2 linked regions of the Rhodovastum atsumiense genome follow. The protein of the gene in region 2 interacts with the protein of the main gene of each other region in a pairwise test. Links are inferred from orthologs where the notes say so. Each region holds a gene or a part of one and is shown on either strand. Other genes may lie near its edges.

The links. The genes of interacting proteins can lie anywhere in the genome.
Region 1: the proteins of mtgA (region 2) and NBY65_RS04110 interact in binary tests that used the Escherichia coli proteins (3 or more experiments, as listed by UniProt). The link is inferred for Rhodovastum atsumiense from one-to-one orthologs.

Annotation. Positions count from the first base shown.
Region 1 is NZ_OW485601.1:947,390-952,577, reverse strand. Bases 1,830-4,828 are described here. They hold NBY65_RS04110 (peptidoglycan D,D-transpeptidase FtsI family protein), read right to left. Parts: upstream 4,330-4,828; coding sequence 2,329-4,329; downstream 1,830-2,328. Other genes in these bases: ftsL (cell division protein FtsL), read right to left, coding at 4,326-4,828; NBY65_RS04115 (UDP-N-acetylmuramoyl-L-alanyl-D-glutamate--2,6-diaminopimelate ligase), read right to left, coding at 1,830-2,324. Outside these bases: NBY65_RS04120 (UDP-N-acetylmuramoyl-tripeptide--D-alanyl-D-alanine ligase), read right to left, coding at 1-836; more of NBY65_RS04115, read right to left, coding at 837-1,829; more of ftsL, read right to left, coding at 4,829-5,188. UniProt on the Escherichia coli protein: Essential cell division protein that catalyzes cross-linking of the peptidoglycan cell wall at the division septum. Required for localization of FtsN.
Region 2 is NZ_OW485601.1:142,299-150,008, forward strand. Bases 1,990-4,720 are described here. They hold mtgA (monofunctional biosynthetic peptidoglycan transglycosylase), read right to left. Parts: upstream 3,869-4,720; coding sequence 3,110-3,868; downstream 1,990-3,109. Other genes in these bases: NBY65_RS00605 (GumC family protein), read right to left, coding at 1,990-2,861; NBY65_RS00615 (hypothetical protein), read right to left, coding at 3,911-4,438; NBY65_RS00620 (extensin-like domain-containing protein), read left to right, coding at 4,598-4,720. In the rest of the region: NBY65_RS00600 (transglutaminase-like domain-containing protein), read right to left, coding at 1-398; more of NBY65_RS00605, read right to left, coding at 630-1,989; more of NBY65_RS00620, read left to right, coding at 4,721-5,275; NBY65_RS00625 (site-2 protease family protein), read right to left, coding at 5,276-6,436; treY (malto-oligosyltrehalose synthase), read right to left, coding at 6,545-7,710. UniProt on the Escherichia coli protein: Peptidoglycan polymerase that catalyzes glycan chain elongation from lipid-linked precursors. May play a role in peptidoglycan assembly during cell division in collaboration with other cell division proteins.

The sequences.
Region 1 (5,188 bases), 800 kb from region 2 along the record:
GCTGCGGCGATTCGCAACGGCAGATCCTGTCCATCAATTCGAATGCGCAACGATGTTCCTTCGGCATCCGCTGCCACCTGCAGCAGACGGGCGTCCGCGGCCGCGCTGGTGCCGAAGCTGCGCACGCGGGCATCGCCGGCGCGGGCCAGCAGGCGCGGCAGCAGGGGATTGTCGGCGGGCAGCACCGCAGTGCTGCCCGGTTCCAGCCCCGCCATGATCTCCGCCTTCTCGTCGGCGATCGCCGCCATGCTGCCGAGATGGCCGAGATGCGCGCCCTCGACGCTGACGATCAGCGCCACGTGCGGGCGGGCCAGCCGGGCCAGCGGCGCGATCTCGCCGGCATGGTTCATGCCGATCTCGACCACGCAGTACGCGGCATCCGCCGGCAGGCGCGCCAGTGTCAGCGGCACGCCCCAGTGATTGTTGTACGAGGCCTCGGCGGCATGGGTCGGTGCCTCGGCCGCGAGCATGCGGCGCAGCATTTCCTTGGTGGTGGTCTTGCCGACCGAGCCTGTCACCGCCACCAGCCGTCCGCGAAAGCGCGCGCGGGCGAATTGCCCGAGCGCACGCAGCCCTTCCAGCGTGTCGCCCACCACCAGCAACGGCGCCGTCGCTTCCACGCCGGCGGGCACATGCGTCACCAGCGCGCCGGCGGCACCGCGTGCCAGCGCCTCGGCGACGAAGCCGTGCCCGTCGCGCGCCTCGCCCTGCAGGGCGACGAACAGGTCGCCCGGGCGCAGCGAGCGCGTGTCGATCGACACGCCGGTGGCGGTGAACGGGGTTCGGAGGATCCCGCCCGTGGCCGTGGCGAGATCCGCTGCCTGCCAAAGCGCCATCTACGCTTCCTCCTGGCCACGCGGGGAAGCAGTTCCAAGCAGGTGCCGCACCGTTTCGGCGTCGTCGAAGGGCAGGGTCATGCCGGCGATGGTCTGGCCCTGCTCATGGCCCTTGCCGGCCACCACCAGCACATCGTCCGGCCCGAGATCGGACAGGGCCGAGGCGATCGCCGCCCGGCGCTCGCCGCCATCGCGTCCGCGCCCGTTGCCCGCCGCGCGGCAGCCGGCCAGCACCTCGGCGCGAATGGTGGCGGGATCCTCGCTGCGCGGATTGTCGTCGGTGACGACGGCGACATCGGCCAGCCGGGCCGCGGCTTCGCCCATCAATGGCCGCTTGCCGCGGTCACGGTCGCCGCCGGCACCGAACACCACGTGCAGGCGCGCATGGGTGTGCGGACGCAGCGCGCTCAGCAGCCGTTCCAGTGCATCCGGCGTGTGTGCGTAATCGACATAGACCGCGGCGCCGTTCGCCAGCCGCGCGGCCAGTTCCATCCGTCCGCGCACGCCGGTCAGGCGCGGCAGCACGGCCAGCACGTCGCGCGTGCCGGTGGCCTGTGCCAGCGCCGCCGCCACCAGCACGTTGTCGGTCTGGAACCGACCCGGCAGCGCCAGGGTGATCTCGTGCCGCGCGCCGCTCGTTTCGATTTCGATCACCTGCCCGTCCGGCAGCGGCACGGTGCGCAGCAGCCGGATCGAATCGCCGCCTTCGCCCACCACCTGCAATCCGAGCCGCCGGGCTGCGGCGATCTCGCGCAGCGCCGCCAGCGTGGCGGCATCGAGCGTGCCGCTTGCCACCGCGGGCGCGCCCGGTGCCAGCAAGTCACGGAACAGCCGCAGCTTGGCGGCGCGATAGGCGTCCAGCGTGCCGTGGTAGTCGAGGTGGTCGCGGGTGAGGTTGGTGAAGGCCCCGGCGGCCAGGTGCACCCCGTCGAGGCGGAACTGATCCAGCCCGTGCGAGGAGGCTTCCATCGCGGCGTGCTGCACGCCGGCGCGGGCGAGCCGGGCGAGGGTGTCGGCCAGCGTTTCCGGATCGGGCGTGGTCAGGCCCGGACCGGGCGGAAAGCCCGGCGCATGCAGCCCCAACGTGCCCAGGCTGGCTGCCTGCTGCCCGGATGCCGCCCAGATCTGGCGCAGGAATTCCACCGTGCTGGTCTTGCCGTTGGTGCCGGTGACGGCCACCACCAGATCGGGCTGGGCGCCGGCCAGTGCCGCGGCGATCTGCGCCAGCCGCCGGCGTGGTTCGGGGTCGAGAATGAGCGGGCGCGCCGGCACCGTGTCGGGCCAGGCGGTGCCCTCGGGGGCGAGCACGGCCGCGGCGCCACGGGCGACCGCATCCGCAATGAAAAGCCGCCCGTCTGCCCGGCTGCCGGGCAGGGCGGCAAAAAGATATCCGTCCTTCACGCGCCGGCTGTCGGCCGTGACGCCGGCGAAATCCAGCCCCGCCGCGTCATGCCAGTCCCGCGCCGGCAGGTCCGGAATGGCTCGCATGAGGTCAGCGCACCGCAAGCGCGGACGGGCCCGGGGCAGGAACGGTGGCGCGCGCCTCGTGCCGCAGGTCACGCGGCGCCGGCATGACGGGCGGGGCGGCGGCGGGCACCGAGCCGGGGGCGGGGCGCGGCGCCGTGGCGACCGGCGGCGCCGGGCGAGGGGCGGGGGTGGTGGCGACCGGGGCGCCGGCCGGCTTCGCGCCGCCCGGTCGCGGCGGCTGCAGCGGGATGGCGAGCTGGGCGGAGATCGTGGCGGCGCTCTCGATCTGCGGCAGCAGGCCGAGCATCGGCGCGGCGCGCGCGATCACGCGGCCCGCGGCCGGCGCGCTCACCCAGCCCGCGGTGGCGTAGCCATAGGTGGCCTTGGTGGCGTGCGGCTCGTCGAGCATCATGTAGACGGCGTAACGGGGCGCGTTCATCGGGAAGGCACCCATGAAGGCGGCGACGCGCGAGTGCCGGTTGTAGCCCCGGCCGGCGATCTTCTCGGCGGTGCCGGTCTTGCCGCCGACATAGTAGCCGGGCACCTCGGCGTTCTTGCCGAAGCCGTCGGTCACCACCAGGCGCATCAGCCGGCGCATGGTGTCGGAGGTCGATTGCTGCATCACCCGCCGGCCTTCGCGGGTGGTGCCGGATTCCGCCGCCACCACGGTCGGGCGCATGTAGACGCCGCCATTGGCGATCGCCGCGGTGCCGGCGACGACATGCAGCGGCGAGACCGCGATGCCGTGGCCGAAGGCGATGGTCAGGGTGGAGACTTCCTTCCAGTTGGCCGCGGGCGGGGCCATCGGCGCGGCGGCCTCGGGCAGTTCCACGCCCAGCCGGCGCAGCATGCCCATCTTCTCCATCCACGCCCGCTGCAGCGTCGGGCCGGCGGCCTCGGCCATCCTGGCCGCGCCGATATTGGACGAATAGGCCAGGATCTCCGGCACGTAGAGGAACCGGTGCTTGCCTTCGAAGTCGTTGATGGTGAACCGGCCGATGCGGATCGCGTGGCTGGCGTCGAAGCCGTTCCAGAGATTGACCACGTTGTTGTCGAGCGCCATCGACGCAGTCTGCAGCTTGAAGGTGCTGCCGGGCTCGTATACGCCGGTGACGCAACGATTGAACCGGTCATCCGCCGGCGACTGGCCGAACGTGTTGGCGTCGTAGTCGGGCAGGCTGGCCATCGCCACGATCTCGCCCGTGCGCACGTCCATGACGATGCCGCATGCGCCGATGGCGCTGAATTCCTCCATCGCCCGTGACAGCTCGTCGCGCACCACCGCCTGCACGCGCACATCGATCGACAGGCGCAACGGCGCCGGGTCGTCGCGCAGGCGCTGCTCGAAGAACCGTTCGACGCCGGCGACACCGTTGCCGTCCACGTCGACACCCCCGAGCACCTGGGCGGCGACGCGGCCCATCGGGTAGCGGCGCCGCTCGGTCGATTCGAAATAGACGCCGGGAATGCCGAGGGCGTTGATCTGCAACTGCTCGCGCGGCGTGATCTGGCGGGCGAGGTAGACGAACTGCTTGTCGCCGGACAGCCGCTCCAGCACCACGTCCTCGTCGAGCCGGGGCAGGACCGACTTCAGTTTGCGCGCCGTCTCGGCCGGATCGATCATTTCGCGCGGATTGGCGTAGACCGCCGCGGTGGGCAGCGAGATGGCCAGGATCTCGCCGTTGCGGTCGGTGATCATGGCACGCTGGGCGCGCAGCATCAGATCGGAGGCGCTGCCATCCGCGGGCGGCTCGGGCGGCTTCACCCGCTGCTCGACCAGGCGCGGCATCCGCGGGTCGAAGATGCTGGCATCCGCCAGCTTGACCACCAGCGCCGCGAACAGCAGCGCGAACCCGCCCGCTGCCAGCACCAGCCGCTCGCGCGTGCGCTCCAGCGCGGCACGGCGTTGCAGGTCGGGCGCGGTGATCCGCACTGTCTCCATGCGCGGCACCGCCGCCTCGCGCGGCGCGCCGAACCGGCGGGCCGGGCTGGACGGCGAGGGGGCGGCGAGCGGGCCCTCGGTCATCGGTTACCTGCCGGCTGGCCCCCGCCAGCCTGCCAGTAGGAGGCGGCATTGGCGGCACTGACCGGCGAGGCCGCGCTGAGCGAGCGCGCCATGCCGAGCGCCGATGCCACCGCCGGAACCGAGGGATCGACGGCCCCGCCCCGGGCCGCGCGCGCCACCGCTTCGGCGGGGCTGCCCGGGGGCGGGGCATAGGCTTGCGTGCCGGCCGCCTGCATCGAGAGCGGGCGCGGCGGCGGCGAGGAGGGGCGGTTGCCCAGGGCGCTGGCCCATTGGTGGGTCGGCGGCGGCGAGGCCGGCTGCACCGCGGCGGTCGGCACCACCGCGGCCTGCGCCGGCGCGCGCGTGCGCTGGCGCGCATGCGCGGCGGGCGAGCCGAGGGTTTCGGTCAGCACGATCGGGCGCGACGGGGCGGTGCGCTGGGGGGCAGGCTGCGGCGAGGATTGCTGCGCCTGCGCCTGCGCCGTCGCCTGCGCCGGGCGCGGGGCGGTGGCGGCGGCAACGGCGGCGGGTTCGGCGGCCGGGCGGTGGGCGATTGCCGGGCGTGCCGGCTCGGTCTTCTCAGGCCGGTCGGGCTTTGCCTCGGGCAGCCTGGCCACCGGCAGGTCGACCGGCTTCGGTTCCGGCAGCTTCGCCCCCGGCGCGTCGGGTTCGACCGGCGCGGGCTCGGCCGGCGGCTCGCCCACCGGCGGCAACCGCTTCTCGAACTCCGCCACCGTGGTGAACTGGCCGGGCTGGGTGGTCTTCAGCCCCGGCAGATGCTGCCCGGCGAGTTCGGACAGGCGCGAGGGATCATTCAGCAGCGTGTATTCGGCGCGCAGCACGGCCATGCGCTCGCGCGCCCCGTCGGCCTGGCGGACCA
Region 2 (7,710 bases):
CGCGACCATCCAGGCCGGGTGTTGCCGAAGGTCTTCCAGGCGAATTCGGACAGCAGGTCGGTCTCGCAGTAGCGGCTGCCGAGCAGGAAGACCAGGGTTTCCGGCGGCAGGTCCTGCACGGGATGCTGGATCGCGTCGGCAACGACCGGATCAGGCAGGCCGCTGTCCGCGACAAGACCATCGGCATGAAACCGGATGGATCCGGACGGCGCCAGCAGGCGACTGCAAAGATTGCCGAACTGGTCGCGGTAGGTTTCCACCGGCACCACCGGATCACTCACAAGGAGAGGCGGAACGACCAGATCCGCGCCGCGCGAGGGATGCACCGTCAGCATGAGGACCATGGGGGTCGGGGCGGTATGATGGTACTCTAGCTCGTATCCGATACGGATCAGCATGCGGCTTCCTGGATCGTGATGGAATTCACTCTGCCCCGAAGCAAGGGGCTCATGGGTTCATCAGCGTCCCGTTCCCGGATTTGTTCCCGAAGACCTGCCTTGCGCCGGAAGATATCCGCAACTCCGCCCACGGATCGACCGGTTGCATTCGGAGATCGTCTTTCCCCCGGCCCAATGCGAAACGGGAGTTGCAAGGCTGCAACTCCCGTTTCGATGATCACGCAGGGCTTGTCAGGCTCTCGGCATCCGTGCCGGGCGATAGTAGCCGGGATAATACCGGTACATGTGGGCCAGGCCACCGGTGCTGAGCCGGGTGAAGCGGGAGAGATGCACCTGCGTCAGCACCGTGCCGAGCAGGCGTATATCCGCCCCCCGCAGCAGCCGCAGCGCATCCCGCGCCGCCGCCCGCGGTGTCCGCTCCCAGCGCACGACGAAAAGGGTGGCATCGACGATGCGCGCGAGAAGTTGCGCGTCGGCGGCCGCCAGCACCGGCGGGGCATCGACGATGACCAGATCATAGCGCGTGCGTGCCATATCCAGGATGCCGGCCAGGCGACGGGAGGTCAGCAATTCCTGGGGATCATGCTCGGGAACACCGGTCGGGATGACATCCAGGCCCTTGGTCATGCGACGCACGACAGGGTTGCCGTCGCTCAGGCTGTTGGTGCCGAGCACCTGCGCCAGCCCCGGCTCCGGGTCGATGCCGAACGCGGCGGCCACGCTGGGATTGCGCAGGTCGCAGTCGATCACGCAGACACGCCAGCCGGCCTGCGCGGCATTGCGCGCGAGGCTGGTGGCCAGGACCGTCTTGCCTTCCTGCGGCAAGGCGGAGGTGATCATGACGACACGCGGCCGGGCCTGCGCGTCGATCACCTGCAACGTGCCGCGCAGGCGGCTGAGCGCCGCCGCGAAATCCGCGGCCCCCCGGCCGTACGGGGCATCGCCGCGCGCCTTCGCGCCCACCGACGGCACCAGCCCGAGCGAGGCCAGGCCAAGCTCCGCCTCCAGGGCCTCGGGCGTGGACACACCCTCTCCCATGCGATCGAACATACAGGCCAGGCCAATCCCCAGGACCAGGGAAAAGCCGAAGCTGACCGCAAGCAACCTGCCGGCGCGCGGGGAATACGGCTCCGAGGGAATCGTCGCCGCCGAGACGAGTTCCGCGTCCGGTTCCTGGATCCCGGCCACATTGGCGAGTTGCGTCGCGCGGGTGAGGAAACTCTCGTAGATGGCGCGGTTGGTATTGGCCTCCGAGATCAGGCTCTGCAGGCGCACCTCGGCCTTGTTCTCGGTGGTGACGGCCGAGCGCAGGCTTTCGAGCCGGGCCCGCAAGGCGGATTCCTGCACGGCTGCCGCGGCAACCTCGTTGGCGAGGCCACTGGTGGCATTGGTCATCTCTTCCTGCAACTTCTGCTGCAGGCCGCGGCGCTGCGAGCGCAACGCCATCAGCTCGGGCGCGCGCTCGCCAAGCGAGACCGACAGCTCCGCGTCACGCCGCGCCAGATTGGCTTCCTGCTCGCGCAATCTCTGTACGAGGGGGGAGTTCAGCACTTCCGGCAGGGCGTCATAGCCGCGTTGCGCGCGCAGGGCGGACCTGGCCTGCGATAGCTGGGCTTCCTTGCGCGCCTTTTCGCCCGAGACGATCACGAGCTGGCGTGCTGCCTCGTCGAGCTGCTGGCGGTTGATGGTGGGCGAGGTCGGCGCATTGCGGGTGTTCAGCACCTCGGCCAGCCCGTTCTGCAGCCGGTAATTCTCCACCGCCTGCTCGGCCGCGCGTGTCTTGGCCCCGAGTTCGCCGAGACGTTCGCTGAACCAGGTATGCGCCCGTTCCACCGCGGCGAATTTCTGGTAGCGCTTGAATTCGAGGTATTGCTGGGCGAACTGGTTGGCGATGTCAGCACTCAGGTCCGGCGAGACGGTCTCCGCCCAGATGGTGATGACGTTGGAGCGTGGCTCGTTCTGCTGCCCCACCATGGCGAGCAGCGCGGTGGTCGCGTTGTCGATGCGCTCCTGCGGCGTCAGCGGGCGCGAGTCCAGCAAGGGAACGCCCAGCAGGGTGCCGGCCATGTGCAGCACCCTGGTGACGACACCGTCATGCGGCGCGAAGGCCGGGTGGTCGACCAGGGCAAGCCGCTCGACCACGCGCCGGGCCAGGGCGGGCGAGCGCAGCAGGTCGATCTGTGTCCGGATCAGGTTGGCATTGCCGGGATCGGCGGCGATCGCCTGCAGGTCGCTCACCTGGGTCTGCCGCGGCTCGACCAGCACGGCGGCTTCCGCCCGGTAGGTCCGCGGCGCCTTGGCAAGATAGAGCCCCATGCCGCCCAGGCCGAGCGTCATGACCAGCAGCACGAGCAGGAAGCGCCGGCGCAAAATGGTGCCAAGCCGCCGCAGCGGCACGCCGATCGGCTCAAGCGTGTGGACGGGATCCGGTGCGGGGCCTGTCAGAGCGGGATTCGCCGTCATGTTGCTCCTCTGTCCAAGAGCGCCCGGGCCCCCTCGACATGTCCCGCACCGTGCGCCGTCGGCAAAAGCCGGATCGGCTCATCGGCGCGCTTCTGCGGGACGCGACCCGCCACATGGTCATGCCATGAGAGGCCGATCGATCTCATGCTGCGTCGATCTCGTCGCATGCTCATAGAACTAGCGGTCGAATCGCCAGCGCGATGATCAGGCGGAACGGAAACTTTTCATGCAAGGCATGGCAAGCCCGCTCACCGCGCACAGGCCAGCAGCGGCCGGATCTGCCCGACGCGGCGCTCGATGATGGCCGCCCGCTGCCGCACATGCGGGGCCGGGGATGCCGCCGACCATTCCAGCGGGCGCGGCAACACCGCCGCCAGCAGCGCCGCTTCCCGCGGCGAGAGCTGCGACGGCACCTTGCCGAAGAAACGCCGCGCCGCCGTCCCCGCGCCATAGACGCCCGGGCCGAATTCCACGATGTTCAGGTAGACTTCAAGCACCCTGCGCTTGGGCCACAATACCGCGATCTGGGGCGTCAGCCACGCCTCCACGACCTTGCGGACCGGGTCGCGCCCCGGCCAGAGCAGCAGGTTCTTGGCGGTCTGCATGGTGATGGTGCTCGCCCCGCGGGGGCGCTCGCCGTTCGACCAGGTCTCGATCTGCCCGCGCATGGCGGCGAAATCGAAGCCCAGGGTTTCCTCGCAGAACAGGTTGTCCTCGGCGGAAATCACCGCCTGGGCGAGCGCCGGGGCGATATCCTCGTAGGCAATCCATTCCCGGTGCAGGCCATACCCCTGGATCAGGCGGATCACCATCAACGGGGTCAGCACCGGCGGCACGAAGCGGAACAGCACGATCAGCAGCAGCGGCCCCAGCAACGCCAGCAGCAGGGCCCGGCCGACCAGCCGGCGCAAGCGCGGACGCCAGGAACGCCTGGGTCGCGCCTGGACCTCCGGTACCCCCCGGCTCGGGCGGCGTGCCTGCTCGGCATCGGGGCGAGGACTGGCCATGCGCCCCTCATGTCGCACCTGACCAGCCGCATCAACGCCCTTTCAGCCTGGGCGGCGATCCGGACCCCGGCGGGCATCGCCCTGCCGGAACGCCGCGCGGGCAGCCCACGCCGTCCGGTTCGGCCCGCGCGGCTTGCGCGGCGGCCGCGACGCCCCATCTCTCGTGCCGGCGGAAGCGGCCGGTGGCCCCTCGAGCATGGCATCGATCAGCCAGGCGGCCACCCGGCCCAGGGTCGCGCGCCCCGCCTCACTCAGCCTCGCCGTTCCCGGCTCGAAGGCCACCCCCGCCGGCCTGAGGGCAGCCGGCCGGTCGAGCGGATGAAAGCCGCCGCGGAACGCACGCGGCATGACGGTCAGCGTATCGGGCGCCTGCCAGCGGAACTGCGGCTCGTTCAGCGTGGCGTCGACGCAGAACTCGCCGAGCGCTGCACGGAAGATCCATCCGTTCGACTGGCTGACCTCGGCGCCGCGCCCGGCCAGCTTCGCGCCGGCCTGCAGCAGCAGCCGCATGATTTCCGCGCGCCGGGCATTCCAGAGGGCATCGGTCGCAGGGTCGGATCCGGTGGCCATGGGGGTCCTTTCCAGAAGGAGATGCCCCCGATATAGGATTTGTTCATGTTTTGTTCCAGACCCCCGGCCCCCTAAAAGAGCATCCCCGCCCCCACGCGAACGGAGACCTCACCCCAGGCGTTCATCTCCGTCATGGCATTCCAGTCAGCAGCCCCGATCATGCGATGGCTGCTCGGCCTCGCACTCCTGTTCGGACTGGTTGCCCTGGGGCTGCGTCACCTGCCGCCGGAATGGGATCCGCGGCGGCCGCTCGACCTCACCGCCGCCCCCAATGCACTCACCGGGCTGAAGCTGCGGGCCCTGCAATTGCAGCCCGATCTCTGCCCCGCCGCCTTTACCGGCTCAGGGCTTCCGTTCCTGCCGGTGCCCGACCGCCCTGCCGATAACGGCTGCGCGATCGAGCATGCCGTGCGGCTGACAGGCCCGGTCCGCGCCATGCCGGCCAACCCGGTCGTCACCTGCCCGCTCGCCGCCGCCTGGACCCTGTTCGAGCGCAACACCCTGCAGCCCGAGGCGAGGCAGCTTCTCGGCACGGAAGTTACCGCCATCCGCCACTACGGCACCTATGCCTGCCGCAACGTCAACCACGCCCAGGCCGGACGCCGCAGCCAGCACGCCACCGCGAACGCGATCGACATCGCCGGCTTCGTGCTGCGCGACGGGCGGGAGGTGAAACTGGCCGGCAACTGGGGCGGCAGCGGTCCCGAATCAGCCTTCCTGCACGCCCTGCGCGACGGCGCCTGCCGCTGGTTCCGCGGCGTGCTCGGCCCCGAGTACAACGCCGCCCATCACGACCATTTCCATCTCGACATGGGCCCCTGGCGGATCTGCCGCTGATCACGCCGGCGAGGTCGGCCCGGCATCCGGCGCCCGCCACGGGTTGCGCAGCCCCGGCGGGGTGCCCCCCGGCCCACCCCCCGGACCGGCATTGCGCGCCGCCTGCACCATCATCATCTCGCCGACATTCTCCGGCGTGATCAGGCCGACCAGCCGCCCACCGCCATCCTCCACCCCCACCGCCGGCAATTGCCGCTCCTGCAGCAACCGCAACGCATCGGCCAGGCTGGTGCGGTGATTCACCATCGGGATGTCACGCACCATCACCTCGATCACCGGCGTGTCCGGGCCACCCTCACGCAACGCGCGGATCATGGCGTCGCGCGTCAGCACCCCACGCAACCGCCCGCCCCCGTCCACCACCGGGAATTCGTGCTGCGTGGTGCGGATCAGACATTGCACCGCATCCTCGACCCGGCTCATCGGCGAAAGACTCTCGAACTGCGTCACCGCGGCATCAGCGGCAATGATCCCCCGCGACGCCTCGCGGATCTGCACCGCATGCGCCTCCGACGCTGCCCCGAGCCAGACGAACAAGCCGATGAACAACAGGATCGGATTGCCGAACAACCCAAGCACCCCCAGCGCGAAGGCAAGCCCCTGGCCGATCGAGGCGGCGATCTGGGTCGCCCGCCCATAGCCGAGGCGCCACGCCAGCAAGGCCCGCAACACCCGCCCGCCATCCATCGGGAACGCCGGAACCAGATTGAACAGCACCAAAAACAGATTGGCTACCGCAAGCCGGGCCAGCAACCCGGCATCCTGCGCATGCATCTGCAGGCTTTGCTCGGGCAAGGTCCCGCCCAGCACCAGGAACAGGACAACAGCGATCACCAGATTCACCGCCGGCCCCGCCAGCGCCACCACCAGTTCCTCAACCGGGCGTTCGGGAATGCGCTCCAACCGGGCAACGCCGCCGATCGGCAGCAACGTGATGTCAGGGGTCTGCACACCATAGCGCCTTGCGGCCAGCACGTGACCGAATTCGTGCAGCACCACACTCAGGAACAGCAGCAAGGTAAAGGCGACGCCCTGCACCAAGGCGGACATTCCACCCTGCGCATAGTGCGCGGCAGCAATCCAGGCGAGAAACAACAGAAACGTCACATGCAGGCGAATCACCGTGCCCTTCAAAGTGACGATGGGAAACGACCAGGTCATATACATCTCCCGGATCACGCCAGCCCGGGGCGTTGCCCCGAACCCACCAGGAGGCTTTGCCTCCTGGACCTCCACCAAGGGCCACAGGCCCTTGGATCCCATTTGGGGTCAGGTGCCCTCAAGCACCAGAACGGCAACCGGCAAATCGCCCAAAACCACCTCGATGCCCACCCCATTGTCGCTGGGCACGATCTCACGGCCACTGAACAGGTCACACCAGCGCTGCCCCTCGATCCGGGGCCAGGGAAGCACCGTGCCGGCCCAGTCCGGGTCGGCTGCCAGCCGCACCGGGAAACGCGCCGCCACCACCACCGCCGCATCTTCCCCATGACGCCGCGCAAAGGCACAGACCTGCTCAGCCCTCGCCCCCACCGCCACCAGCGGCTCATACGCCCCTTCGGCGAACAAGCCCGGATGCGCGCGGCGATACGCCAGCAACAGGCTGGTCACCCCCAGCTTGATGCGGCCGTCCCGCCACTCCGCCAGCATCTCCCGCAACGCCGCCCGCCGGTCACGCTCCAGCGCCACCGTCACCTCATCGAGCAGCCACATCCGGCGCTCATAGTCCACCGGACGCCGGTTGTCCGGATCCACCAGGCTGAGATCCCACACCTCGGCCCCCTGGTAGATGTCCGGCATGCCAGGAACCGTCAGCTTCAGGACGGTCTGCACCAGACTGTTGTGCACGCCAAGCCGCGCCACCCGCTCCTGGAACGGCAGGAAAGCCCCCAGGAACGCATCGGACGCGGAAACATCCAGGGCATCGCGCACGAAACCGAGCATCGCTTCCTCGTAAGCGGCATCCGGCGCCGCCCAGGTGGAATGCAGCTTCGCCTCGCGCAGGGACTTGATGATCGCCCCTTCCATGCGCCCGACAAAGGCACCGACCTGCCCGGCATCCAGGCCACCGACGCCGGTGAGTTCGGCCGGCCAGGCACCAAGCAGCAACTGGTAGAACAGGTATTCGTCGTTGCGGTCGGGCGGCGCGGTGCCCTCCACGTCGCCGCGACGGGCCCGCAGGATGCGGCTCCAGGCCTGCACCTGCCGCGCCCATTCCTCCGGCAACTCCGACAACACCGCCAGCCGCGCCCTGGTGTCCTCGCCACGCTTGGTGTCATGCGTCGACGTGTTCAGCATCGCGTGCGGCCAACGCGCGGCACGTTGCGCATTCGACTTGTGGAAGGATGCCAGCGAGACGCCGAAATGGTCGGGATGCCCGCCCACCTCGTTCAGCGCCACGAACCGGTTGTAGCGATAGAAGGCCGTGTCCTCGA